One region of the Pseudoduganella plicata genome, then DNA from elsewhere that is predicted to be linked to it. Evidence: predicted binding sites of a transcription regulator. Region 1 holds the regulator's gene; the other holds the start of a gene.
The links. The regulator NrdR, encoded in region 1, represses ribonucleotide reductase genes. The targets are predictions, from matches to a motif close to CACNANATNTNGTG.
Positions count from the first base shown of each region.

Region 2: the regulator NrdR is predicted to act here: its motif matches at 5,307-5,320, upstream of E1742_RS12420 (ribonucleoside-diphosphate reductase subunit alpha).

Region 1 covers NZ_CP038026.1:5,497,783-5,512,127, reverse strand. The annotation lists gene ribD (bifunctional diaminohydroxyphosphoribosylaminopyrimidine deaminase/5-amino-6-(5-phosphoribosylamino)uracil reductase RibD) at 53-1,153, opposite strand; gene E1742_RS24260 (GspH/FimT family pseudopilin) at 1,208-1,816, opposite strand; gene E1742_RS24255 (type IV pilin protein) at 1,744-2,211, opposite strand; gene E1742_RS24250 (pilus assembly protein) at 2,208-4,331, opposite strand; gene E1742_RS24245 (pilus assembly PilX family protein) at 4,408-4,968, opposite strand; gene E1742_RS24240 (PilW family protein) at 5,028-5,975, opposite strand; gene pilV (type IV pilus modification protein PilV) at 5,972-6,517, opposite strand; gene nrdR (transcriptional regulator NrdR) at 6,843-7,313, opposite strand; gene glyA (serine hydroxymethyltransferase) at 7,407-8,654, opposite strand; ZMP/ZTP riboswitch at 8,748-8,860, opposite strand; gene E1742_RS24220 (SDR family NAD(P)-dependent oxidoreductase) at 9,045-9,791, shown strand; gene ybgC (tol-pal system-associated acyl-CoA thioesterase) at 9,952-10,368, shown strand; gene tolQ (protein TolQ) at 10,423-11,115, shown strand; gene E1742_RS24205 (ExbD/TolR family protein) at 11,131-11,571, shown strand; gene tolA (cell envelope integrity protein TolA) at 11,576-12,550, shown strand; gene tolB (Tol-Pal system beta propeller repeat protein TolB) at 12,550-13,821, shown strand; gene pal (peptidoglycan-associated lipoprotein Pal) at 13,865-14,345, shown strand, end outside.
Region 2 covers NZ_CP038026.1:2,853,599-2,867,943, forward strand. The annotation lists gene E1742_RS12410 (ATP-binding protein) at 1-443, opposite strand, end outside; gene E1742_RS26405 (AlbA family DNA-binding domain-containing protein) at 495-746, opposite strand; gene E1742_RS12415 (ribonucleotide-diphosphate reductase subunit beta) at 952-2,064, opposite strand; gene E1742_RS12420 (ribonucleoside-diphosphate reductase subunit alpha) at 2,281-5,220, opposite strand; gene E1742_RS12425 (sigma-54-dependent transcriptional regulator) at 5,661-7,076, opposite strand; gene E1742_RS12430 (sensor histidine kinase) at 7,122-8,792, opposite strand; gene E1742_RS12435 (PP0621 family protein) at 8,811-9,065, opposite strand; gene E1742_RS12440 (cytochrome C assembly family protein) at 9,062-9,865, opposite strand; gene E1742_RS12445 (ABC transporter ATP-binding protein) at 9,975-10,772, opposite strand; gene E1742_RS12450 (ABC transporter permease) at 10,774-11,595, opposite strand; gene E1742_RS12455 (ABC transporter substrate-binding protein) at 11,606-12,592, opposite strand; gene E1742_RS12460 (M48 family metallopeptidase) at 12,852-13,883, opposite strand; gene E1742_RS12465 (YjgN family protein) at 13,883-14,345, opposite strand, start outside.

The sequences.
Region 1 (14,345 bases):
GCCGGTTGTACGTGTCAGTTGGCAGGCCGATCCGCGCGCGGCCGCTCCAGGTTCATGGCCGATCCATGAAGCGGGCCAGGATGCGCAGGTCGCCGCCGACGTTGCAAACTTCGTGGAAGCGCAGCGCGCGTTTTTGCGCAAGGTCCGTCAGGGCCGGCAGCGCGAACATACCTTGCGCATCGCCCAGCAGGGTTGGTGCCAGATAGACCAGCAGCTCGTCCACGCAGCCTTCGCGCACCAGCGAGCCATTCAGCTTCGTGCCCGCCTCCACGTGCAGCTCGTTGATCTGGCGCCGGCCCAGCTCGCGCATCAGTTCCGGCAGATCCACCTTGCCGTGCGCATTGGCCAGCGTGATGATTTCCGCGCCACGGTCGCGCAGCACCGCCTCGCGTTCATGGTCGCTGACAGCCGCGACGACAAGCGTACCGCCGCCAGCCAGCACCTTCGCGCCCGGATCGATTTCCAGCCGGCTGTCGATGACGATGCGACGCGGCTGGCGCAGTGTCTGCACCGCGCGCACGTTCAGTTGCGGATCGTCTGCCTTGACGGTGCCGATGCCGGTCAGGATGGCGCAGGCGCGCGCGCGCCATGCGTGCCCGTCGGCGCGCGCCTCGGCCCCCGTGATCCACTGGCTGCTGCCGTTGTGCAGCGCCGTCATGCCGTCCAGGCTGGCGGCCGTTTTCAGGCGCACCCACGGCAGCTGGCGGCGCATGCGCGAGAAGAAACCGATGTTCAGCTCATACGCTTCGTCGGCCAGCAGGCCCGACGACACCTCGATGCCCGCTGCCGCCAGCCGCGCCAAGCCCTGCCCCGCCACCAGCGGGTTCGGGTCCTCCATCGCGCAGACGACGCGGCCCAGCCCCGCGCGCACCAGCGCGTCGCAACATGGCGGCGTGCGGCCGTAATGCGCGCAAGGTTCCAGCGTGACGTATGCGGTGGCGCCGCGCACGTCGTGGCCGCGCTGCGCGGCATCCTTCAGCGCCTGGATCTCGGCGTGGTCCTGCCCTGCGGGCTGCGTGACGCCGGCGCCGATGACGACACCGTCCCTGACGATGACGCAGCCGATGTGCGGATTGGGCGACGTCGTGTACAGGCCTTTTTCCGCCCATTGCAAGGCCAGGCGCATGCCGTCCAGGTCATTGTGTATGTTCATCGCTCGCTTGTTCGCCCAGCTCCGTGGTTCGGTTTGTCTCCATGCCGCCGCCCGTCATTCGCTCGCGGCGGCACAGCCGGACTCCCTCAGCGGGTCGCACAGGCGCGCACGGCCCAGCATGTTGATCTTGATGTTGCGTGCCTGGTCGCCGGCGCGCAGCGACAGCGTGCCGAAATTGGCGGCATTGCCGTTTCCCGCCCGGCACGAACGGCCGGCACTATTATAGGCGACATACCAGGGCGGTGCAGCGGCCGACAGCCGCGACCAGATGCGCATGCCATCGGCCACGGGTCCATGCCGGAACAGCACCTCGTCGCCGGTACCGGGGCGGCCGTCCCCATCGCGGTCGGCAAACACGGCCCAGCCGTGCTGCCACGCGACGCCAGCCGGATCGATCGGGGCCACCACGACGATATCGCCCCGCCCCAGCGCCTGGGCACGCGCCAGGTGCAGTGCGGCCAGCAGGTCGGCGGCGGCAGCGCGCAACTGCTGACGCTGCGCGAACCCGCGCAGGTCGGGCACGGCGGCGCCCAGCAGCACGCCGGCCACCGCCAGCGCGACGAGCGCCTCGACCAGTGTAAAGGCGGTGTTCAGCGCCAGCAGCGCTGGCCGCGGCCAGTGGCGCGGCGCTCGCCGGTACTGGTCAGTATGAGTCGTTCGCATTGGGGATCCCTGAAAGTAACGTCGACGCGCGGCGTGCCCGGCGTGGCCACCAGTTGCACGCACTGTTCGATGGGCTGGTCGTCGCAGGCCCTGGCTTCGATCTCATAACCGCTGCGCGCCGGGCTGGTGCCGGACCACCAGCGAAATGCCGGTGCGCCGGCGCCGGCGGCATCGGACGCAAAGGCGAAGTACCTGTTGTGCAGCGTGAAATAGCGCTCCTCCTGCTGCATCAGCCGCTGCAACGCCGCCTGCGCTTCCGTGCGCCGCGTGCGCACCAGGTGATCCTGGAAGCCCGGATACGCGAAGGCCGCCAGGATGCCGGCGATGCCGACCGTGACCAGCAGTTCCGTCAAGGTGAACCCGGCCGCCGCGCGCCGGCCGATTCGGCTCTTCATTGGCTTTCCCTCCCTGTCGCTGCCGGAGCGCCGCCGGACGGATCCGCATCGCCGCGCCGGGCCGCGGCACGATGCAACTGGCGCCAGTTGACGACCTCGCGCCAGCTCAGGCGCCCGGCCGGCAGCGTCGCCTGGGTCGAAGTAACGCGCGGTACGCCGCCAGACGTGCCGAGCGCGACGACCTCGGCCGATCGCGTCACCTCGATCCGCGTGCCGTTGCCCCTTCCGCCGTGACCGCGCACGCGCGCGGCCGGCAGCGCCGCCGGCGGACCGTCGACGAAATCCATCACCACCGCGCCCGTCGTGGCGCCGCTGACCGCGACCCCGGCGCTGTCGGGCGCCAGGCCGGACAAGGCATCGAGCAGGTACGTCCGGCCGTAGCTTTCCGTGCAGGCGGTACGGCCGGGCACGACGGTACTGAACGCCACCTTGCCGTCAACGATCGTCGCGCCGGCAATATTGCGTTCGCCGGCGCCCGTGCCGACGCCGAAATCGATGTACCACCCTTTCGGCCGCGTTCCGCCGCCGATGGCCTGCTGCGTCCCGCTGACCGTGACCCCCATGCCGCCGTCCGTGGCATCGAGCCGGCGCTGCAGCAGGTCGGCGCGTGTGGCCGCCGTGGCCGGGTGGGCGGGATCGTCATGAATGGCGTAGAACGACTGCGGCGTGAACCCTGCCGGGTCGCGGTCGGCGCGCGAGCGCAGCATCCCGGTACCGAACAGCACCAGATAGCCGCCACCGGCGGCATGCACCACTTTCGGTTGCTGGGCGATGGGCTGGCGCACACCGTTCGTGTCGCGGGCAACAAACACGGGCCGCAGTCCCGGGCTGGCGCGCCACGGCGGCGTGCGCGTGAAGTCGAAGCGCCACAGATTACCTTGCAGGTCGCCCGCGTAGACGTGACGCAGCGTCTCGTCATCGTCCGTCACCAGGGCCGGCGCGGACAGGCCGGCGGGCAGCCCCGCTTCGCCCGGTGGTATGTCGAGGCGGTAGTAGCTGGTGTCGAGGCGCCAGCGCTGCCCGGGCGGCTTGTCCAGCGCCAGCAGCAACAGGGCGGCGCGTCCGGCGCCCTCGCCGTTACCGGTCGCCGCGAAATGGCGGTACTGGCGCACACCGTTGCGCGAGCGTACTTGCAGGCGCGCCACCTGGGCCGGCGTCATGACGTTGCCGATGGCGGCATCGTCGCGCGGCGTGAATTCCCACAGTACGCCAAGTCCGCCCTCGAAGTAGGACGGATCCGTCACGTCAAGGGCAAACAGGCCACGGGCGCCCGCGCCAGGCGATCCCACCAGCACCGTGCGCCAGGCGCCGCCGAGGTTCGCTTCGCCAACGGCCAGCGGCCCGTCCACGTAAGCGCGGTGGGTGTACGCCGGCGACGTCAATTCCTTCAAGGCGCCGAACAGCATGTCGGGCACATAGGCGAACAGTTCCGCGCCGCTGCGCGCGTCGAACGCATGCAGCATGCCGTCGTTGGCGCCGAGGTAGACGGCCGGCGCGCGGCGTAACGTGCGCTGGTGGAATGCCGCATAGGCGGGGTCGGCACTGCCGCGCGCGGGCGCGTTCGCGCCGGCGCCGACGAACACCGGCGTGCTGTGCACGGCGTCACCCAGTACGCCGCTGCGCACGCGCAAGCCGTGGCCCTCCAGCGTGCGGTCGCCGCGCAGGTACTCCAGCCGCGCGGAGCCAAGGCCGTCCGGACCATCCTCGCCATCCACCGGCACGGGCGGCCGGTCGAGTTCCGCCTGGCGCCCCGGCGACAGGGCATCCCACAGGAACGGTATCGTGGCCCGGCGCGCAGCAGGATCGCCATCGAACGTGTAGATATTGCGTGCCGCGGCCGGCCTGTCGGCCAACAGCATACCCGCATCCCACAGCGGCGGCATCTGACGCAGCGCGCCGGCCGCGTTGCGCACCAGCGGCGTTCGTGTCAGCGTGCCGCTGCCGCGCGCCAGCACATAAGCGGCGCGAAACACAGTGGCCTCTTCCGCGCCGACAGGAGCCAGGCGCGCTGCCGGCACGGTCACTGCGGGTCCGCGCACCGTGCGATAGCGGGCGGCGCAGCCGACGGCAACCTGCTCGTCGGACGCTTGCGCGGCCGCGTCCGCGACGCAACCACCCATGCACTGGACCGCCAGTACCAGGCCGCAGAGTCGACGCCGCCGGCGACGCCGCTGGTGCGATGCGTCCATCGTCGCCTCAGTCATCGTGCCGGCGGTAGGTTGCCTGCAGCACGACCTGCGTGCCTTCGCGGCTGCCGAAACCGATGGCGGTGACGCGGTACAGGTAGCCATCGTCCGCACCCACCTCCGCACCGGGCGGCCGATACGGCAGCCGCTCGACGATATAGCGCGGCCGCCGCAACGGCAGGAATCCCTCGCCCGTCTCCGCCTCGACACCGGTAAATGTCCCCAGCGGCACGCCTGTCCCGCCGCCCGGATCGACGGCCTGCCACGGCGGCGGCTCGCCCGGTGCGCTGCGTGCGCAAAGTCCCAGCGCCAGTCCCACGCCACAGGCGGCGCCCGGGCCAGGGCTGAAAGCGTCCGCCGCGCCAAACAGGGCGCGGCGTTCCGCCGGCACCGCGGCCACGCCTTCGATATCGAGTTCCGCATCCATCAACGCATCCTCCGCAGATTGCAGCGCGATATGCCGGTCCCGCTCGGCGCGCGCCGATTTTTCACCCATCAACGCCATATCGGTGGCGGACGCCGCCAGCAGCAACACGGCGGCCAGCATCAGCAGGCCGACGACGAGGGTCACGCCTCGTTGCCGGCCCCAGCGCCGCCAGCGCGGCCCGGTCCAACGACGCGGTACGTCCATCACGACCCCGCGCGGTTGCGCAGCAACACGGCCGCCTCGAACAGCCGGCGTGACCGTGCCCTCAGCGACGCCGGCAGCGCCGCCTCGTCGATCCGCGTACCGGCATCGCCGCCCCTTGCCGCCGCCGTATAGGCGGCCCCGAACAGATCGAACGCCATCGGCGCGCCGCCGCTGCGCGTGCCGCTTTCGCCGTGCAGCAGCAGCGCCAGCCGGACGGCGACGACCCGATGCCAGTAAGACCGACGCCGCCGCTCCCGTTCGCGCTCGGCCGCCGAGGCACCCGCCACGGCCAGCGCATCGTCCAGCGCACGCACGGCCGTGGCGTTCAGGTAGCGGTTGGCGACACCGTCCACCGGCGTATCGGTATCTACGCCATACAGCACCTGCAGGCTGTCGACGCCGCGCACCACGGCATCGGCGCTCCACCCGCCGCTGTCGGTGCGGTACTTGCAACGCAGCTCCGCTTCGCCATCGTCGCCCCGCGCGACAAAGAAGATGCTCCAGCCCTGCGCCGACGCGCCGACGGCGAAGCCGGCGCAATCGACGATGGAACCGTCCCCGGAACCCGCGCCGGCGCCGCCGAAACGCACCGCCAGCACGTCGCTGCCGTTGACGGACGATGCCCGCGCGTCCGCGATGCCCGGCCCGGTACGGGTGACGCTGCGTGCGTCGAGACCCTCGATGCCGGCGCCCTCCTCCGCCGCCGGCGCGGCGCCACCGGGTGCGGCCGCGTCCGCATAGCCCGCCTGGCGCAGCGCCTGCCCGATCAGTTCGAGGGCGTAACGGCCGCCGTCGTTCAGCCTTACCGTGGCGCCGTGGTGCAGGTAGTCGCCATTCGCCGTGACGAGCATCGCCGCCGATGCCAGCGTGACGAGCATGCCGATCGTCAGCGCGACCAGCATCTCGACGAGGCCGGCGCCGGCGCAGCGGTGCTGGCGGCCGGTCATGGCGCAACCCCCGCCACGGCCACCGCCACGCCTGGCACGAAGCCGTCTTCCGCGTCCGCCTGCGGCGTGCCGTCGGGATTCTTGCCGCGCCAGCCGATCTTGACGACCACCGGCGCCGTGGCCCCGCCCGAGCACGGCCAGCGCAGCCGGCCCGCCTGCCAGATGCCCGCATCGCGGCACACGCGCACGCGCCCCGCCGGCAAGGTGGTGCGCACCAGGCGCTTCAGTTCATACGCGTCGAGCTCGGCCAGCGCCGCGCTGTCGCATGGGGCCGCCATGCACAGGCTGGCCGGGGCGGGCGGCGTGGGTTCGCGGTGGGCGTCGTAATCGATCGCCAGATAGACGCTGCCAACCTGGCCGGCATTGGCGCGGATCCGGTCGGCCATAGCGGTGGCGGCCTGCACGGACGCCGACAGCAGGGCCGATTCGTGCCGGGTGCGCATCGCATGCAGCTGCATGGCCGTCCCGCCGATCAGGCCAACGGCCAGCACCAGCACGGCAACAAGCACTTCGATCAACGTAAAGCCCGCGGCAGCACGCATGGGATCTCCTCGACTTCGCCCTTACAAGTTAGGCGGTCGGGCCGGTCGTCGGTTGCGCTACCTCAAGGATATGGGGGGAACTGAAGAATTTCTGGCAAGAAGTTGTGCTGCCGGGTTGCAAAATTGCGGGCTGAGCAGGAGAAATTCAGGCATAACCGAACGGGCGTCGCAGCGCGGGGTGCGCCCGCCGCAAGGGGACAAGGTGCCTGAGTGGTGCAGACCGCCGCAAACAGTACCCCGGGCGCGACCACACGGCGCTCGCCCTGTGCCGGGCGCTGGTCTCCCTATTTCGCGGCCGCGGATGAACGCCGCAGCCGGGAGCCCGTCACTCCCCCTTCGGCTTGCGCTCCTGCCCTGCCTCTTCGATGGCGTCCTGGAACTCGGCCAGGTCCTCGAAATTCTTGTAGACGGACGCAAAACGGATATACGCCACCTTGTCGAGGCGCTTCAGTTCCTGCATGACGAGCTCGCCGATATGGTTCGAGTCCACTTCGCGCTTGCCGCTGGTCAGCAGCTTTTCCGAAATCGACTGCACGGCCGTGTCGACGGACGCGGCCGCGACGGCACGCTTGCGCAGGGCCAGCATCAGGCTGTCGCGCAACTTCGCTTCCGAGAACTCGGTCCGGCTGCCATTTTTCTTGACCACGAACGGCATCGAAAGTTCGATCCGTTCGTACGTCGTGAAGCGCTTGTCGCACTTGCCGCAACGCCGCCGGCGCTTGATGGCGTCCCCCTCCTCCGATACGCGGGTATCGAGGACGTGGATATCATCGTGCTGGCAGAACGGACATTTCATGGGGAGGCATTCAGGGATAAAAAAGCGCCGGACTTCGGGTCCGGCGCTCAGAGTGTAACAACGACTGTTTCAGGCGTAAAGCTGTCGCCGTTATCAGGCCGCGTAGACGGGGAACTTGTCGGCCAGGACCTTGACGGCGGCCTTGACTCTTTCGATCGTCGCGGCGTCGTGCGGGTTGTCCAGTACGTCGGCGATCAGGTTGCCCACTTCTTCGGACTCAAGCTCCTTGAAGCCGCGCGTCGTCATGGCCGGGCTGCCCAGGCGGATGCCGGACGTCACGAACGGCTTCTGCGGATCGTTCGGAATGCCGTTCTTGTTGGTCGTGATGTGCGCGCTGCCCAGGATGGCTTCGGCTTCCTTGCCAGTCAGGTTCTTGGCGCGCAGGTCGACGAGGAACACGTGCGACTCGGTGCCGCCGGAAACGATGCGCAGGCCGCGCTTGATGAGGGTCTTGGCCAGCACGTCGGCATTCTTGATGACTTGTGCCTGGTAAGCCTTGAACTCGGCGCCTTGCGCTTCCTTGAACGCGACGGCCTTGCCGGCAATCACGTGCATCAGCGGGCCGCCCTGGATGCCGGGGAAGATCGCCGAGTTGATGATCTTCTCGTGCTCGGCCTTCATCAGGATGATGCCGCCGCGCGGACCGCGCAGCGACTTGTGCGTGGTGGACGTGACGAAGTCGGCGTGCGGCACGGGATTCGGGTACAGGCCGGCGGCGATCAGGCCGGCATAGTGGGCCATGTCGACCATGAAGTAGGCGCCGATGTCCTTGGCAACCTTGGCGAAACGCGCCCAGTCGATCTTCTTCGAGAACGCCGAGGCGCCGGCCACGATCAGCTTCGGCTTGTGTTCGTGGGCCAGCTTCTCCATGGCGTCGTAGTCGATGTCTTCCTCAGCCGTCAGGCCGTACGACACCACGTTGAACCATTTGCCGGACATGTTCAGCGCCATGCCGTGCGTCAGATGGCCGCCTTCGGCCAGCGACATGCCCATGATCGTGTCGCCCGGTTTGAGCACGGCAAAGAACACGCCCTGGTTGGCCTGGGAACCCGAGTTCGGCTGCACGTTTGCCGCTTCGGCGCCAAACAGCTGCTTGACGCGGTCGATGGCCAGCTGTTCGACGACGTCGACGTATTCGCAGCCGCCGTAGTAGCGCTTGCCCGGATAGCCTTCCGCATATTTGTTGGTCAGCTGGGAGCCCTGTGCCTCCATGACGGCGGGCGACGTGTAGTTTTCCGAAGCGATCAGCTCGATGTGATCGTGCTGGCGACGGTTCTCATTCTGGATGGCGCCGAACAGTTCCGGGTCGATGGCGGCGAGGGTGTGATCTTTTGCGAACATGAATTACTCCGATTAGGACTGGCAGATAGGATCGAATGAGGTCGCCGGAATGTCGTAGGCAGCCCGGGCGCGCACTCATCCGCGCGATTCCATCGTGGCTGCCCAGGCGAACGGCTGTGTTGGAATCTCACGTTCCCCGGTGGAGATCCACCTTTCGCGGGCTGCCCGATGGCGGTGTCCGCTTTTCGCCAGTTACGTGAGACATAAATGGAGTGGCGATTGTATGTGAACTGGTCCGCGAGAGCAAGAATCGGACTTCCGACAACATTTTCACGCATACAACACCACGGCAGGCGATAGCAGTCGGGCAACGCGTGAGAATTGGTGACAATACTGCCGTTTCGGCTACAATCGTCAGGTTCACGACCGCTAACAGACAGGATGCAAAGCATGATCGTCTTTATCACCGGCGCCACCGCCGGCTTCGGCGCCGCGATGGCGCGTACGTTCGCCACCAACGGCCACAAGGTGCTGATCGCCGGCCGCCGGGAGGACCGCCTCGACGCGCTTGCTTCCGAGCTGGGCCCGAACGTGCGCACGGTGCCGCTGGACGTGACGAACAAGGCCGCCATCCACGCCGCGCTGGACGCCCTGCCCGCGGGCTGGCGCGATATTGACGTGCTGATCAATAACGCCGGCCTGGCACTGGGCGTCAAGCCGGCGCACGAAGCGTCCCTGGAAGATTGGGAAACGATGATCGCCACCAACTGCAGCGGTCTCGTGACGATGACGCGTGCCGTGCTGCCCGGCATGGTCGAGCGCAACAGCGGCCTCGTCATCAATCTTGGCTCCGTCGCCGGCGCCTACCCTTACCCGGGCGGCAACGTCTACGGCGCCACCAAGGCATTCGTCGACCAGTTCACGCTGAACCTGCGGGCCGACCTCGTCGGCACCGGGGTGCGCGCGACCAATATCGCGCCGGGCCTGTGCGGCGGCACGGAATTCTCGAACGTGCGCTTCAAGGGCGACGATGCGGCCGCAGCAAAGGTCTACGAAGGCACGACGCCGTTGACGGCCGAGGACATCGCCGCCACGGCCTACTGGATCGCCACGCTGCCGCCGCACGTCAACGTCAACGTGATCGAGCTGATGCCGACGTGCCAGGGCTTTTCGCCGTTCGCCATCAAGCGCGGCTGAGGTCAAACGTAAAGGATTGTTACATCGGTCGGAGGCGCCGCCAGGATTTGCTTTAATGGCCGCCTTGTAAAAACGACCGCATTTCAATCGAGCAAACTTCCGGCAACGTTTTCAACAGAAATGACGTATGATGTTGCCCAATAACACTAACAATTCATCCATGTCTGCACAGTTTACCTGGGAGGTCCGTGTCTACTACGAGGATACGGACGCGGGCGGCATCGTCTACTACGCGAATTACCTGAAATTCTTCGAGCGCGCCCGTACGGAATGGCTGCGTGCGATTGGTGTCGGTCAGCAGGTCTTGCTGGAAGAACACGACGCCATGTTCGTCGTCAAGAGCGTGAGCGCGGACTATCATGCGCCGGCAAAGCTGGACGATGTACTAAACTTAACGTTGACAATCGAAAAGCTGGGCCGCGCCTCCGTGGTATTCCGCCAGGAAGCGTGGTGCGGCGGTACGCTGCTGAACACGGCACATGTGCGGGTCGGCTGCGTCAGCTCGGCATTGCGCCCGCGCGGGCTGCCCGATGCCGTGCTGGCGCGCATGCGCTCCATGCAGCCCGACGCCGCGTAAGCCGGCGCCTTCGACGACACATATAAACAGACCGAACAACCAGACCGAGAAACAATGAACGCCACCCAGGACCTTTCCTTCATCGCCCTCATCTCCAACGCACACCTGATCGTGCAGCTGATCATGGCGCTGCTGCTTGGCGTGTCCCTCGTCAGCTGGACCTACATCTTCAAGAAAATGTTCGACGTGCGCGCCGCCCGGCGCCTGACGATCGATTTTGAAAAAACCTTCTGGGCCGGCGGCAACCTGCACGCGCTGTACCAGAACGCCAGCAGCAACCGCGCCAGCAACGGCGCGCTGGCGCGCATCTTCGAAGCGGGCATGGGCGAATTCATCAAGGGCAAACAGGCTGCGAGCGCCGCCCGCGAGACGCTGGACATGGGCGCGATCCTCGATGGCGCCCGCCGCGCGATGCGCGCCGCGTTCCAGCGCGAGATGGATGCGCTGGAATCCCACCTGGCGTTCCTGGCTTCCGTCGGTTCCGTGTCACCTTACATCGGTCTGCTTGGTACCGTCTGGGGCATCATGAACGCGTTCCGCGGCCTGGCCAACGTGCAGCAGGCAACGCTGTCGGCCGTCGCCCCCGGCATTGCCGAAGCGCTGATCGCCACCGCCATCGGCCTGTTCGCTGCCATCCCCGCCGTCGTCGCCTACAACCGTTTTTCGCACGACGTCGACCGTCTGGCGATCCGCTTCGAGAGCTTCGTCGAGGAGTTCTCCAACATCCTGCAGCGGCAGTCGCGCTAAGAAGGCGAGGACACGATGGCTTCCTCCTTCAACAGCGGCGGCATGCGGGGCGGGCGCGGACGCAAGCTCAAGTCCGAAATCAACGTCGTGCCGTATATCGACGTGATGCTGTGCCTCCTGATCATCTTCATGGTCATGCCCAGCTCGAACAACCCCAGCTCGATCGACCTGCCGCACGCGGAGAAATCCGTGCGCCCGCCCGACGCGTATATCCAGGTGACGATCAAGCCCAACGGTGCGCTGTCGATCGGCGTGGCGGGCAAGAATGCGGATGCGCCGGAAACGGCGCCGAACCGCGACGCGCTGGTTCGAAAGCTGCGCGCGCTGCATGACGACAATCCGGATTACCCTGTCCTGATCGCGGGCGATAAGGAAAGCAAGTACGACGACGTGATCCAGCTGATTTCGGAAGCGAAGAAGATGGGCATCGCGCGCGTCGGACTGGCGACCAAGTAACGGCATGACGAACACTGCAACACCGGCGGAACCACCCCGCGGCCCCTACCGGGTGCCCAGGCCCGACAGCGGCTGGCGCTCGTTCGCGCTGGCCATCGGCATGCACGTGCTGCTGTTCGTGTTCCTGTGGGGCGGCATCAACTGGCAGAATTCGGAGCCGGTGGCCGTGGAAGCGGAAGTATGGGACCTGACGACGCAGCAGGCCGCGCCGAAAGCCCCGGAGCCGGAGCCGGAACCAGAGCCGGAACCGGAACCGGTACGCACGCCGCCACCGCCGCCGCCACCGACGCCCGTGGCGCCGCCGGAAAAGGTCGCCCCGCCGAAGGTGGATCCGGAGATCGCCTTGAGGAAGGAACGCGAGAAGAAGAAGCTGGAAGAAAAGCTGGCTGCGGAACAGGAAGCGAAGCAGCGCAAGCTGGAGGAAGAGCGCAAGGAAAAACTCGAGCAGAAAAAGCTCGAGGACAGGAAGCTCGCCGAGAAGAAAAAGCGCGAAGAAGAAGAAAAGCAGAAGCTGGCCGAGGACAAAGAAGCGGCCGAGAAGAAAAAAGACGACGAGAAGAAAAAGGAACTGGCGAAGAAAAAGGCCGCCGCCGAATCGGCCGCCAAGCTCGAGAAGCAGCGCGCGGAAGAAATGCGCCGCATCATGGGTTCGGCTGCGGGCGGCACGGGCACGGCCGAGAAGTCGACGGCGCCGCGTTCCGACAGCGGCTACAAGGCCAAGATCGCTGCGAAGATCAAGAGCAATATCAGCTACGCGGGCAGCCAGGACGTTCCGGGCAACCCGAGTGCGGAGTTCCAGATCACGCAATTGCCAACTGGGGAAATTATTTCGGTCCGAAAGATCAAGAGCAGCGGGATACCCGCCTACGATACCGCCGTGGAGAACGCGATTGCCAAATCGTCGCCTCTTCCGAAAAAGCAAGACGGTACGGTGGAACGGGACATCACCGCCGCATTTAAATTGAAGGATCTGCCTTGATGCGAACTATGAACAAACTCAATACCGTTTTCCTGACCGCCGGCATGCTGGCGGCCCTGTCCGCCCAGGCGCAACTGCGCGTGGAAATTTCCGGCGTCGGCAGCAACCAGATTCCCGTTGCCGTGGCGACGTTTGCCGACGAGTCCATCTCCCCCACGCAGATCTCGAAAGTCATCAAGACCGACCTGGAACGCAGCGGCGCCTTCAAGGTCATCGATGCGGGCACGATCAGCGACGTCAACAATGTCGACCTGTCGGCCTGGAAATCGAAAGGCGCGGACGCCGTCGTGGTCGGCACCGTGCAGAAAGCGGCGGACGGCACGTTCGCCGTGCGCTACCGCCTGATGTCGACGGTGCAGAACAGCAAGCTGTCGCAGCTGGACCAGCAGGCGCCGGCGCAGTTCACCCGCCTGTCGGCCCACAAGATCGCCGACGACGTCTATGAAAAGCTGACGGGCGTGCGCGGCATCTTCGCCACCCGCATCGCCTACGTCACGCAGCAGGGCCGTTCGTACCGCCTGGAAGTGGCCGATGCGGACGGCGAGAACGTGCAGCTGGCGCTGTCGTCGAACGAGCCGATCATTTCGCCATCGTGGTCGCCCGATGGCACCAAGGTGGCCTACGTGTCGTTCGAGCAAAAGAAGCCCGTGATCTACGTGCAGAACCTGATCACGCGCGCCCGTACCGTGATCGCCAATGAAAAAGGCAGCAACTCCGCGCCCGCCTGGTCGCCGGATGGCAGCAAGATCGCTGTCGCGCTGTCCAAGACGGGCAATACGCAGATCTATATCGCCAACGCCAGCGGGGGCGGCCTGCGCCGGGTGTCGAACAGTACCGGCATCGACACCGAACCGCAGTTTTCCGCGGACGGCAAGTCGATCTACTTCACGAGCGACCGCAGCGGCGGACCGCAGATCTACCGCATGAGTGTCAACGGCGGCGATGCCCAGCGCGTGACGTTCACCGGCTCGTACAACATCAGCCCGCGCATTTCCTCCGATGGAAAATCGCTGGCGTATATTTCCCGCCGCTCTGGCAGCTTCCAGCTCTATGTGATGGACCTTGCCAGCGGTCAGGAGCAACGTCTGTCTGACAACACCAATGATCAGGCACCGAGCTTCGCGCCGAACGGCAAGTACATCCTGTACTCGACCGAATCGGGCGGGCGCAAGGCACTGGCGGTGGTGTCCGTGGACGGCCGGGTCAAGCAACGCCTGACGATCCAGGCGGGAGCAATCAAGGAGCCCACCTGGGGTCCTTTCATGAAGTAAAGCAGCAAAAAAAAAACCTTTCACAACGACCAGGAGAAATAACATGCGTAACGTAAAAAGTCTCGCCTTCATCATCACCAGCGCAGCCCTGCTCGCTGCTTGCTCGTCGCCCGTCAAAGTGACCGAACCGGCACCGGTAGTGGAAAGCAAGCCGGCGGAAACGCCAGCCCAGCAGGACCAGACCCGCGCCGTGGCACCGGTGGAAACCAAGTCGATCGACCCGCTGGACGATCCGAAAGGCGTGCTGGCCAATCGCAGCGTGTACTTCGATTTCGACAGCTACGTTGTGCGTGAAGACGGCAAGCCAGTCGTGGAAAACCACTCGTCGTACCTGACGAAGAACTCGAACCGTCAGATCCTGATCCAGGGTAACACCGACGAACGCGGCGGCGCGGAATACAACCTGGCACTGGGCCAGAAGCGCGCCGAAGCCGTCCGTAAAGCCATGACGGCCCTGGGCGTACCGGAAGGCCAGATCGAAGCTGTTTCGCTGGGCAAGGAAAAGCCAAAGGCCGAAGGCCACA
Region 2 (14,345 bases), 2.6 Mb from region 1:
ACATCACCCTCGATAGTCAAGGGAATGTCCTTAAGGTACTCCCTCCCGATATCGTCTTTGGTTTGATACCGTGTAACTTTAATACTACTGCGTTTTGCCAGAAATACTGCCGGCTCATCACAGAATAACAAAACTCCCGTTACTCGCACATGATTATCTTTGACAAGGTCTTGATTTTCCAAGTAGGTCAAAGGCTCAGCAGAAGGAATAACATTTATTAAAAAATTGATGATTGAATTACTATTCTCGACCCGCCTGAGCGGCATTTCAATCCATTCATTTTCAAAAGTAATAATTCCCTTATCCAGCTTAAGGCGAGAAAGTTTTTCCTCCGTATCAATTTTTTGCTTTCCCGCATTGACTCGGACAAAAACATCCCCACCAGAAGACTTTACTATGTCCTTAACCTTCTTTACGGTAATGTGGAGTACTAATCCAGGCAAATTCCTGCTTGACAGAAATTCAAATTTTAAATGATTTCCAAATGGATGTGCTTAAAAAAGGACGTGGGCAACAGCGTTCGCCTCTTCGACATCATCAAATCCAACCCAAGTCATACTCTGACTTTGTTTGTCCTCACTAATGCCAACATAAATATCACCCCCGGCGGCGTTAGCAAACGCTGATACTGTTTCAGACAACTTGGCAGGCTTTATTTCCTTCGCCTTAAAATCGTTCCAATAACTCTCTTTTTTCGCGAGGATCGTCGCCGCCTGATCATCGCCAATCTCATAAACAGGATACATACGCCCCTCGAATGACTGTTGTTATCTCAAAGAAATACTTCGCCTTTGGATTTCGGCTGCACATTTTGCTACCTAGCATCAAAAATGCTGCTCCCGACGCACCTATAAACGCCAGCTAGATCTATCAAAAAAGAGCTGAGCGAAGACTCACTCCTCAAATTTGGTTTCGCTAATACCAATTGAAGATCCCTGTGTACTCTTCAGGTCAATCCCAGTTCAACGCCCCACCAGTCTGATACTCGGTCACGCGCGTCTCGAAGAAGTTGCGCTCCTTCTTCAGGTCAATCATCTCGCTCATCCATGGGAACGGGTTTTCGTCCTGGTCGAACAGCGGCTCCAGGCCGATCTGCACGGCGCGGCGGTTGGCGATGAAGCGCAGGTAGCCCTTGAACATGGTGGCGTTCAGGCCCAGCACGCCGCGTGGCATCGTGTCTTCCGCGTAGGCGTATTCCAGCTCGACGGCTTTGAGGAACAGCGTCTTGATCTCTTCGCGGAATGCGGCGGTCCACAGCTGCGGGTTTTCCAGCTTGATCGTGTTGATCAGGTCAATGCCGAAATTGCAGTGCATCGATTCGTCGCGCAGGATGTACTGGTACTGCTCGGCGGCGCCCATCATCTTGTTCTGGCGGCCCAGCGCCAGGATCTGCGTGAAGCCGACGTAGAAGAACAGGCCTTCCATCAGGCAGGCGAAGACGATCAGGGACTTCAGCAGTTTCTGGTCGTTTTCGATCGTGCCGGTCGTGAAGGCCGGGTCGGTCAGGGTGTCGATGAACGGGATCAGGAACTGGTCCTTGTCGCGGATCGACTTGACTTCGTTGTAGGCGTTGAAGATCTCCTGCTCATCCAGGCCGAGCGACTCGACGATGTACTGGTAGGCGTGCGTGTGGATCGCTTCCTCGAACGCCTGGCGCAGCAGGTACTGGCGGCATTCCGGCGCCGTGATGTGGCGGTAGGTGCCCAGCACGATGTTGTTGGCGGCCAGCGAGTCGGCCGTCACGAAGAACCCCAGGTTGCGCTTGACGAGGCGGCGCTCGTCTTCCGTCAGGCCGTTCGGGTTCTTCCACAGCTCGATATCGCGCTGCATGTTCACTTCCTGCGGCATCCAGTGGTTGGCGCAGCCGGCCAGGTATTTGTCCCACGCCCACTTGTACTTGAACGGCACCAGCTGGTTGACGTCCGTCTTGCCGTTGATGATGCGCTTGTCGTCCGCGTTGACGCGCAGCGCGACCTGCTCGGCAGTGGATTCCTCGCCGGCGGCGCCGGCTGGCAGTGGTGGTTGGCTTGGCGCGGCGGCCGCTTCATCATCCCAGGAGAGCATTGTTATTCCTTCAGTTCTGTATTTGAATCCTCAATAGCTGTTGCCGGGGTCACCGGTCGTGGCGTTCTTGGAGTTCGATGGTTGGTCATGGCGCCACCCCGGGCGGGATGGCGACTTGTATCAGTTGGCGACTCGACGGGCGCCAATCAAGAGCTGACAGCATGGGCCGGCAGGACGGGCCGGCGGCCCATCCTGTTGCCTCAGCTTATTGGCAACTCATTGGCAGGCTTCGCATTCCTCGAAACCGGCGTCGCCCGGACGCAGGTAGCATGCGGCGCCCTCTTCCACCTGCTGCACCGTGGTCGGCGCTTCGTGGGTCGGCACGGCCGGTGCGCTGCCTGCGGCGGCGACACCGCCCGTGGCCGGGCCGTGGGCCGAGACGGCGTTCAGCGCGCCCGTCTTCGACGTCGACTTCTCCATGTGCGACGCGGCGATCGTGCGCAGGTAGTACGTCGTCTTCAGGCCGCGCAGCCAGGCCAGCTTGTACGTCTCGTCCAGCTTCTTGCCCGACGCGCCGGCCATGTAGATGTTCAGCGACTGGGCCTGGTCGATCCATTTCTGGCGACGCGATGCAGCTTCCACCAGCCACGTCGGCGAGACTTCGAAGGCCGTCGCGTAGATGTCGCGCAGGTCTTGCGGCACGCGGTCGATCTTGGTCAGCGAGCCGTCGAAGTACTTCAGGTCGGCGATCATGACTTCATCCCACAGGTCGCGTGCCTTCAGGTCGCGCACCAGGTACGAGTTGATCTCGGTGAATTCGCCCGACAGGTTCGACTTCACGTACAGGTTCTGGAACGTCGGCTCGATGCAGGCCGAGACGCCGATGATGTTCGAGATCGTCGCGGTCGGGGCGATCGCCACGCAGTTCGAGTTGCGCATGCCGAACTGCTTGATGCGCTCGCGCAGCGGCGTCCAGTCCATCGACGACGACATGTCCTGCTCCAGGTAGCCGCCGCGCTCTTCCGCCAGCAGTTTCACGGAGTCCTGCGGCAGGATGCCGCGGTCCCACAGGGAACCCTTGTACGACGCGTAATGGCCGCGCTCTTCGGCCAGCTCCGTCGACGCATAGTAAGCGTAGTAGCAGACCGCTTCCATCGACGTATCGGCGAAGTCCACGGCGGCTTGCGACTGGTACGGCACGCGCATCATGTGCAGGCAGTCCTGGAAGCCCATGATCCCCATGCCGACCGGACGGTGGCGCATGTTGGCGTTGCGGGCCTTCTCGACGGCGTAGTAGTTGATGTCGATGACGTTGTCCAGCATGCGCATGGCCGTGCGGATCGTCTTCTGCAGCTTGACGTGATCGAGCTTGCCCTCTTTCATATGGGCCGGCAGGTTGACGGAACCCAGGTTGCAGACGGCGATTTCGTCCGGGCCCGTGTTCAGCGTGATCTCGGTGCACAGGTTCGAGCTGTGCACGACGCCCACGTGCTGCTGCGGCGAGCGGATATTGCAGGGATCCTTGAACGTGATCCATGGGTGGCCCGTCTCGAACAGCATCGACAGCATCTTGCGCCACAGGTCCAGCGCCTCGATCTTCTTGAAGACGCGGATTTCGCCACGGGCGGCTGCCGCTTCGTAGCCTGCGTAGGCTGCCTCGAAGGCCTTGCCCACTTTATCGTGCAGGTCCGGCGTTTCGGACGGCGAGAACAGCGTCCAGGTGCCCTTTTCCATCACGCGCTTCATGAACAGGTCGGGAATCCAGTTGGCCGTGTTCATGTCGTGCGTGCGGCGGCGGTCGTCGCCCGTGTTCTTGCGCAGGTCGAGGAACTCCTCGATGTCCATGTGCCACGTTTCCAGGTAGGCGCAGACGGCGCCCTTGCGCTTGCCGCCCTGGTTCACGGCCACGGCCGTGTCGTTGACCACTTTCAGGAACGGCACGACGCCCTGCGATTTGCCGTTGGTGCCCTTGATGTGGGCGCCCAGCGCGCGCACCGGCGTCCAGTCGTTGCCCAGACCGCCGGCGAACTTGGCCAGCAGCGCGTTTTCCTTGATGGCGTCGTAGATGCCTTCCAGGTCGTCCGACACCGTGGTGAGGTAGCACGACGACAGCTGCGAGCGCAGGGTGCCCGAGTTGAACAGGGTCGGCGTCGACGACATGAAGTCAAAGCTCGACAGCAGGTTGTAGAACTCGATGGCGCGCGCTTCGCGGTTCGCTTCGTTCAGCGCCAGGCCCATCGCCACACGCATGTAGAACGCCTGCGGCATTTCGATGCGCACGTCGCGCACGTGCAGGAAGTAGCGGTCGTACAGGGTCTGCAGGCCGATGTAGCCGAACTGCAGGTCGCGGTCGGCGACGATCGCTTTGGCCAGCTTGGCCAGGTCGAACTCGGCCAGCTTGGTGTCCAGCAGCTCGGCCTGGATGCCCTTGGCGATGTATTGCGGGAAGTAGTCGACATACGCCGCGGCGGCCTGCGCCTGCGGGGTTTCCTTGCCGAAGACTTCCTTGCGGATCGTGTGCAGCAGGATGCGGGCGGTAACCTGCGAGTAGGCCGGGTCCTTTTCCATCAGCGCGCGGGCGGCCAGGATGGCGGACTTGTGCAGCTCTTCGACGGGCACGCCGTCGTACAGGTTCTTGACCGTTTCGGCCAGGATGGCATCGGCATCAACGTGCTTTTCCAGGCCGGAGCAGGCGGCGGCGATCAGGTCGCGCACTTCCTGCATCACGAGCGGACGGCGCTGGCCGTTCTCAAGCACGTGCAGTTCCGGTTCGGCCACGTCAGGCGTGCCGGCGGCGGCCTTCTTGGCGCGGCGCTCTTCCATCTGCTTGGCGCGGTACAGCACGTAGGCGCGGGCCACGTCGTGTTCGCCGGAGCGCATCAGCGCCAGCTCGACCTGATCCTGTACGTCTTCGATGTGGAACGTGCCGCCGGATGGCTGGCGGCGCACCAGGGCATTCACCACGTTGTTCTTCAGCTCTTCGACCAGTTCGCGGATGCGCGCGGACTCGGCGCCATGCCCGCCTTGCACGGCGAGGAAGGCCTTCGTCATCGCGACAGCGATCTTGGTGGGTTCGAAGGCGACGACGGCGCCGTTGCGACGGATGATGCGGTAGTCGCCCAGCGCGCCCGACGTTGCCATGCCACCTGACACGGACGCTGCGGACGCCGGCACTTGCGATGCCGGATTGGTGGTGATGTCTTGGTTAGATTGCATTGTGGCTCCCCGAAAACGACGTGCAGAAAAGGGTTGGACCGCGCGGATGAAATCGCTGCGGTCCCTTGATTTGTAGAAACTTTGATCACTAGATTTAGTGAGTAGTGCAAGTTGTTGCACTAATTGTAGTGAGAGCGCCGGCCTTCTACAAGCGCTACAGCCGCAAAATAATTTGCCAGAACGTCCAAGTTTCGATTGACTTTTTGATGTGCCTCAAACGACGGGCGTTATCGTGTAAGCAAGCGCTAACATCGATTTTAACGGTTGGGTACGGCTGCTGAAACGGCAGGCAGACGCAGACCGGGACGTTGAACTTATGACAAACTTATAGGCCGGACACTACCACGCTGTGCGGCGCGGACCGGCATTATAGACGATGGCAGCCGCGGCCGTGATGGGGCCTGCCCCGCCTGCGCAGGGCATTCGCAGGCCTGCCGGATTCATTCCTTGATATTGAGTTTCTGCATCTGGTAACGCAACTGCCGAAAACTGATCCCCAGCAGCTGGGCGGCCTGGGTGCGGTTGTATTGCGTCTGCGCCAGCGCCCGCACGATGATTTCTCGCTCCACGCGCTCCAGGTATTCCGGCAGGTTGGCCGGCAGCACCGTCAGGTCGGGCAGCGGCGGCAGATCCGCCGGCAGCGGTTCGGCAGCAGGCGCAGGCGGCGAGGCAACCACGGGATCGGCGCGGACGGGGGCCTCGGCCACCTTCGCCCCCTTCAGCGCCAGGTCCTCGACGTGGATCACGCCGTCGTTGGCAAACGCCAGCGCCCGTTCCAGCACGTTTTCCAGTTCGCGCACATTGCCGGGAAAGCTGTAGCCGCGCAGCGCGTCCAGCACGCCCGGCCCCAGCGTGGCCCGGGGCCCGGTACCGGACAGGCGCGCCAGGATCGCTTCCGTCAGCACCGGCAGATCGTCCAGCCGCTCGCGCAGCGGTGGCAGTGCCAGTTCGATCACGTTCAGGCGGTAAAACAGGTCCTGCCGGAACCTGCCCTGCTCCACGCAGCGGGCCAGATCCTGGTGCGTGGCGCTGACGATGCGCACGTCGACGGGCTCCTCGGCCGTGGCGCCGATCTTGCGCACCCGCCGCTCCTGGATGGCGCGCAGCAGTTTGACCTGCATGGCCAGCGGCAGGTCCGCCACTTCGTCCAGCATCAGCGTGCCGCCGTGCGCTGCCTGGAAGAAGCCGTCGCGCTCATCCGCGGCGCCCGTGAAGGCGCCCTTGCGGTAGCCAAAGAACTCGGCCTCCATCAGCGCTTCGGGAATGGCCCCGCAGTTGACGGCAATGAACGGCCTGTCGGCGCGCGAGCCTTGCGCATGGATTTCGCGTGCGGCCAGTTCCTTGCCACTGCCCGATTCGCCCGTGATCGCGATCGGCGCCATCGAGCGGGCCAGCCGGGCAATCTGCGCTCGCAGCGCCTGCATGGCCGCCGACTGTCCCTTCAGGCGGCTGTCCACGGCGTCGCCGCGCGGTACCGGCGTCGGGCCGTTCAGCTGCAGCGCCGACAGCACGAGCTGGCGCAGCTGGTCCAGCTGCACCGGTTTGCTGACATAGTCGAACGCGCCTGCCTTCAGCGCGACCACGGCATTGTCCGCACTGCCGAACGCGGTGACGACGGCGATCGGCGTGTTCCTGCCGCTGGCGGCGATTTCCCGCACCAGCTCCAGCCCGAGCCCGTCGGGCAGGCGCATGTCCGTCAGTACGAGGCCATATTCGGCGCCGCCGCCCAGGCAGGCCCGCGCCGTGCGCAGGTCGGCCGCGCTGTCCACGTCGAGTCCCATCTTCAGCAGCGTGATCTCCAGCAGCTCGCGCAGATCGTCTTCGTCGTCGACCACCAGAACTTTCGGAGCACTCATCGGCGGACCTTTGCTGTCTATATATAGAGGCGATGCGTGGAACGGCTAGGTGCCAGCGCGGGCAAACGTGATGACGAACCGGCCGCTGGACGCAGGGCTGGCGCCGCCCGCCACGTCGAAGCGGTATTCGTAATCGAGCATCGCGTCGTTATTCAAGCATAACTCACGTGCCAGATACAGGCCCAGACCGGTGCCCCTGGAGGACGTCGTATAAAACGGCTCGAAGAGGTGAGCACGCACTTGCGGCGCAATGCCCGCGCCGTCGTCCTGCACGTGCAGCTCGGGCGGCCAGCCGGGCGCCGCGACGACAAACAGGCGGATGCTGGACGGCTTGCGGCTGGCATAGCGCACCGCGTTGCCCAGTAGGTTGAGCAGCACGCCGCGCAGGTGTACCGGGTCGAAGCGGACGGTGATGTCGGCCACGCCGGCGATATCGAGGACGGCACGGTCCAGGCCATGCAGCTCGTCGAATTCGTCCTTCAAATCCGCCACCAGCGCCCCCAGGGCCAGCGGCTCGCCGTGGCTGTGCGCCTTGCGCGACAGTTGCAGGATGTCCTCGACCATGCGGTTTACCCGCGCCACGTTGTCGCCGACGATTCTCAGCAGGCGCACGTGCACGGGCGCCGACAGGTCCTCGGCCAGCAGCGACGTGGCATGGCCGATGGCCGACAGGGGATTTCTCACCTCGTGCGCGATGCTGGCGGTGAGCCGCCCCATCGACGCCAGCTTGAGCTGCTGCGCCTGATTCTCGATGGCCGTGACGTCCTCCAGGAAGATGACGTTGCGCTCCAGGCCGGGCGCGGTCGTCTCCGCGGCGGCAAAGCGCAGTTTCAGGTGGGCGGCCAGGTCGCGCCGGCCGTTCCAGGCGGCCGTCATGTCCTGCAAGGCCGGATCGGTGTACGGCTTGATGGTGACGAACGCCGTGGCGCGGGCCGGATCGGCGCGCCAGTCGTCATAGGCCTGCGCGATCGCGTGCAGCGAGGGCAACGCGCCCAGCCGCAGGCCCAGCGCTCCCGCCACGCCCAGCATCTGCTGCGCGGCGGGATTGCCGGCGTGGATCTCGCCATCGGGACCGACCACCACGACGCCATCGCCCGCATGGGACATGACGAGCCGGTTGACGGCCTGCTGCACGCCGATCTCCAGGCCGCGCTGCACGGCGAGTTCTTCCTGCAGGATCAGGCGTGCCGCCATGCGGTTCACCAGCAGCACGACGGCGAAGAAGGCGGCGCCCAGCATGCCGGCCTGCAGCACGGCCGCGTCGCCCTCGGCATTGAGCAGGCGCCAGACGCTGTCGCCCAGCACGAACAAGGTGACGAGGGCCGCGCAGAACAGCGCCAGCACGAGGGGTGCCAGGATGGCGCAGCCGGCCAGCGGAAACAGGTAGAGGATCGCCAGGCCGCCGCGCACGCCGCCGCCGCCCACATACAGCAGCGAGATGACGGCCAGGTCGCAGGCGACCTGCGACAGCAGCTGGAACAGGAAGCGGCGGCGCCAGCGCGCGGCCACCACGGCAAACAGCACGGACAGCGCCAGGTAGCCGCCGCAGACGCGGGCGTACAGCAGGTCGCCCGAGTTGTGCAGCCCGCGAGTATCGACGCTGAGGTAGACCAGCAGGACGAGGGCGATGACGACGCGGGTGCCGTTCAGGGTCTGCAGCGAACGCCAGAAGGTGTCGCGCGACTGGGCCGAGAGGGCGAGCGGTGCGATGGACACGTGCCGCGCGCCCGCTCGCTATGGCGCGGGCGTGTGCGCCGCGCTGCAGTAATCGCGCCCGCCGGCGGGCACGTTTTCCGATGCCGGGTAATACATGCCGCAGTGGGCGCAGCACAACATCGGCTCGGCCGTCACCGCCGGCGGGCGCGCAGCCTGGCGGCGCGCCTGGGCCGCGATTTCCTCCTGCTGGCGGCGGATATTGGCGCGCAGCTTGGCGCGAACGGCGGCGACGACCAGGAACGCCAGCGCCACCCAGAACAGAATACGTGTCATGCGTAACCTCGATGCAAAACCACTTCCAGCACGAAGCGGGTACCAACATACGCCAGCAGCAGCGTGGCGAAACCGGCCAGGGTGAAACTGAGCGCCGTCTTGCCGCGCCAGCCGCGGAAGTGGCGGCCGGCCAGCAGCGCGGCAAACAGCAGCCATGACAACAGCGTGAAGACGGATTTGTGGTCCCACTTCAGCGCCTGGCCGAACAGCTCCTCGGAGAAGAAAATACCGGACAATACCGTCAGGGTCAGCAGGGTGAAACCGAAGCCGATCAGGCGGAACAGCAGCTTTTCCATTGTCAGCAGGGCGGGCAGCTGGTCCAGCGCGGCCCACAAGAGGCCCGCGCGAGCCGTGCGCGCATGCAGCCGCGACTCTTGCAATGCCATCAGCACGGCGTGGAAGGCGGCGATCGTCAGCGTGCTGTAGGCCAGCGTGGCGATGGCGATGTGCCAGCCGAACAGCGGCGAGCGGCCTTCCAGCGGAATCAACGCGCCGGGGAATATCCCCTGCAGGACGACGGCAATGGCGGCGCACGGCATCACCATGCGGCGCAGGCCGTCGAGCGGGAAGTTACGGTTTTCGATCCAGTAGGCACCCACGGAAATCCACAGAGCCGACGACAGCATGGCGGCAAACCCGAGCCGTAACGACCCGGGCACCATGACGTCGAACCACAGCGCCGCGCCATGCGCCAGCCACGCCACGGGCGTGATGCCGGCAATCAGGCGGGATTTCGCGGCAGGCAGCAAGGCGCACACGAGGTACAGCAATGCGGCTGCGATGAGAAAATTTGTCTGCATCGGCGCAGTTTACTATAGCGCTGCACATGTCGGGGGCCGGCGCCGGGTCACGGCGAAAAAACCGGAGCCTGTCACCGGTTTTTCTGAGAAACCGGTGACAGGCTCGGATTTAGTCGACCGCGGCGAGGCGCAATTCGTCGTTGTGATGGCGCTGCTGCTCCTCCATCACCAGCTGCCCCAGCTCGCGCTTCAAGGCGTTGAATTCGGCCGATGCGGGATCGCGCAGGCGCGGCAGGTCCACCAGCAGGTCGCGCTTGATCGTGCCGGGCCGGTACGTCATGACGACAATGCGGTCGGCCAGGTAGATCGCCTCCTCGATGCTGTGCGTGACGAAAATGATGGTCTTTTTCAGCTCGGACCAGATGCGCAGCAGTTCGTCCTGCAGGTTGCGGCGGGTCAGCGCATCGAGGGCGCCGAACGGCTCGTCCATCAGCATGATGGGCGAATCGAGCGCCAGCACGCGGGCAATCGCCACGCGCTGGCGCATCCCGCCCGACAGGTCCTTCGGATAGCGTGCGCGGAAGTCCGCCAGCGACAGCATCTTCAGGAGCTTGTCGACGGTGGCGCGGATCTGCGCTTTCGGCTGGCCCTTGATCTCCAGCCCGAAGGCGACGTTGTCCTCGACCGTCATCCACGGGAACAGCGCATATTCCTGGAACACCATGCCCCGCTCCGGCCCCGGGCCCGTGACGACCTGGCCGTCCGCCGTGATGGTGCCGGACGACGGCGGCGCGAAGCCGGCCACCGCGTTCAGCAAGGTCGACTTGCCGCAGCCGGAGGGGCCCAGCAGGCAGACGAACTGGCCGCGCGGGATTTCCAGGTTGATGTCCTTGAGCGCGATGACGTCGCGCCCCGGCGTGGAAAAGATCTTGTTGACGTGCTTGACGACGATGTGCGGTGCGCTCATGTCAGTTCTCCAGGCCGCGATGCCAGCGCAGCAGGTGGTTGTTCAGTTTGTTGACGCCGATATCGATGGCCAGGCCGATCACGCCGATGGTCAGCATGCCGGCGATGATCTTGTCGGACCAGAAGTACTCGCGTGCTTCCGTGATGCGGAAGCCCAGGCCATTCTGGACGGCGATCATCTCGGCGACGATGACGACGATGAACGCCGTGCCGATGCCGATCCGCACGCCCGACAGGATATACGGCACGGCAGCCGGCAGGATCACGCGCACGAACATCGTCGTGCCGGAAGCGCCCAGGTTGCGGGCCGCGCGCAGGTAGATGCCGTCCACGTGGCGCACGCCGGCCACGGTATTCATCAGCACGGGAAAGAACGCGCCCAGCGCGATCAGGAAGATCGCCGGCGGATTGCCCAGCCCGAACCACAGGATCGACAGCGGAATGTAGGCGATCGGCGGGATGGGCCGCAGCAGCTGCACCAGAGGGTTGAGCCACGCATAGACGTGACGGCTCGCGCCCATGGCAAGTCCGATGGGCAGGGCGAGCCCGGCGCCGACCACAAAGCCGACAAACACGCGGTACAGGCTCCCCAGCGAATCGTGGATCAGCTCACCGGAAAACGCCCACGCCAGCTTCGACCCGGCGGCCGGGTCGTAGGCCTGCAACGGCAGCAGGTACTCGATCCATTTCGCCACCACCGCCGCTGGCGACGGCAGCACCTGCGGGTTGACCCACTGCAGTTGCGCGGCCGTGTGCCATAACGCAATCACCAGCGCCGGGACCACCAGGCCGACACCGACTTCCCGCCAATCGATCCTTGCCATGCCGGCCCCCTTACTTCACGCCCAGGCTTTTCTTGGCCTGTTCGAGCAGATCGGTCTTGACCCAGTCCTTTGCCACGGGCGGACGGCTCATGCGGCCCACGCCCGTCTTGACCATGATGTCGGTCGTTGTCTGGATATGTTCCGGCGTGATGTCGTAGCTGTACGGCGAATTGCCGATGGCATCCTCGAAGTCGTCCTTCGTGATCTGGCCCTTGAAGATCACCTCGCGCACGTATTTTTCGGCCGTGGCCTTGTTGTCGATGAACGTCTTCGTCGCTTCCACGAAGCAGCGCATGAACTTCTCGGCGACAGGACGGCGCTCTTTATAGAACTTTTCCGTCATGACCATCGTGCGCACCGGCTCGCCGATGGGCGTGTTGTAAGGCTTCATGATCTCAATGCCGAAGCCCTTGTTGATGGCCTGCGAAGACTGGGGTTCGGATTGCATCATGGCGTCGATATTCTTGCCGAGCAGTGCCTGGTTCAGGTCCGCGTAGGCCAGGAGCACGAGGCGCACGTCCTTGCCCGGCTGGTCGGAAGCGGTCAGGCCAGCCTGCTGCAGTTCCGCCAGCAGCAGAACTTCCTGGATGCCGCCGCGCGTGACGCCCACGCGCTTGCCCTTCAGGTCCGCGATCGACTTCAGTTTCAGGTCGCTGCGGCCCACCAGCCGCGCGCCGCCCTTGGCGAAACCAGCCACCGCATAGATCGGCGCCCCGCCGGCGCGGCCGGAAATGGCGGCCTCCGACGCGGTGGTACCCACATCGAGCTCGCCGGCGATGATGGCCTGCATGACGTCCAGGCCCTTGGCAAAGATATGCTCTTCCACCTTGATGCCGCACTTTGGCGCGATCTCCTTGATATAGGAAACGGCGCCGTAGTGGGCAAACTTCAGGTTACCCAGCCTCACCACTTCCTGCGCCTGTGCGTGCATCGGCACGTGCAGCGCCAGCGTGGCCAGTGCGAGCGTTGCCGCCAGCGTCGTCGATTTCAGTCTCATCCGGTCTCTCCTCAGATAACTCGTGATCGCGCCGGCGTTACCGCCTGCCGGCCTCATGTTTGGTGCCCGGGAAATCATACCTCGGATTGCCCGGCAGTTTTACGGCCTCGCAATGCCTGTTGCGGGGCGGCTGCGCGCAGCATGTCGCGCCCCGGCCCCGAACGAGACTAGGGAGCACAATGCATTCCCGACGGAAAGTTGTCAATGAGAAATGGCAAAGAGTGGGCCGCCGCGCGTGGTGGGCGCACGGCATGCCGGGTCAACGCAACCGCTCGCGCAGCCGCGCCAGGCGCTCCGCGGAGGGCGGATGGCTGGCCAGATAAGGCGGCATGGCGCCGTGCTCCTTCTCCAGGCCCTCCAGCGTTGCGAACAGACGCTCCAGGTGTGCCAGCGGAATGCCGTTCCGATGCAGCATGGCCGCCGCGTAATCGTCCGCTTCCTGTTCGGCGTCGCGCGAGTAGCGCATGTCCAGCGCCATCGTCGGCAGGCCGGCCACCAGCGAGCCGGCATCGCCCACGACAACGGTAATGACGGCGGCCACCGCCGAACCCTGGATCAGCCGGCGCGTCATGTGCCTTTCGTGCAGGTGCCCCAGTTCGTGCGCCAGCGTGGCCAGCACGGCCTTGTCGTCCTCCAGCAGGTTCACCAGCTCGTCGGTCAGCACGATGTCGCCGGACGGCAGCGCGAACGCATTCGGGCCGATGCGGCTGCGGCGGAACACGAGCCGGTACGGCGGTGCGCCATCCTCTGGCGGCGCCAGCTGGGCGAACGCCTGCGCCAGTTCCTCCTGGCGGCTGGCGGCCAGCCGGGTGGGACTGAATACCCGGCGGTCCAGCATCTTCAGCACGCCCTCCCCCAGCTGCCGCTCGACGGACGCCGGCAGCATGCGCGCAACAAGCTTCGCCCCTGCCGGCACCACGAACAGATACCCGACCACCAGCACGATCACCAGCATGGCGAACGAGGCCAGCACGGCACGCCAGCTTTGCTGCATCCAGACCACCGTGCTGTCGCGATGGCCCGTGGCATGCAGCAGCGCCTCCATCGCACCCCGTTCGTCGGGCTCGAACACGGCTTCGTCGGCGAACGTCAGTTTGCGCGGCGCATGCGTGCTGCGTTCCGACACGCGAATGTCGTTGAGCGGCGTACACCGCTCGGCCTCCCCTTCCAGGCAGGCATGGCCGTCGCGCACGCGCAGCACGACCCGGTGCGCGCGCGACGTGACGCCGTCGTAGTAACGGCCGGCGACGGCCGTGCCGGCCGCCTCGTCGAGCGTTGCGCCGCCATCCATCACAGCGACAGGTCGAAGCCCGCCAGGTCGGCAGCACCTTCGCCAAAGGCGCCGACGGCGTCGCCCTTGTTGGCGACAACATCATCCAGGCTGCCGTTGACCAGCACAGCGGTCGATTCCAGGCGATAGCGCAGTGCGCGCACGTGGGCAAACGGAATGAACAGGCCCAGCGTGAAGACAATGCCCAGCGTGTTCGTGAGGTACAGGCCGGCCAGGCGCGACCACGTCATCGTCGACTTGAAGCGGTGCGCGCCCAGTTGCGTGTGGTTCCAGATCAGGTTCTGCAGCACCGCCATCAGCGCCCAGCTCACGCACAGCATGAAGGCATAGCCGACAACAACCAGCAGGATGACCGCGCCCGATGCGCCGGAGGCACCGCCCAGGAGGCCGGCGACGCCGCCCATTACGGCACCGGCGACGCCCAGCGCGAAGCCGCCGCCGATCATCAATCCCAGAAACACG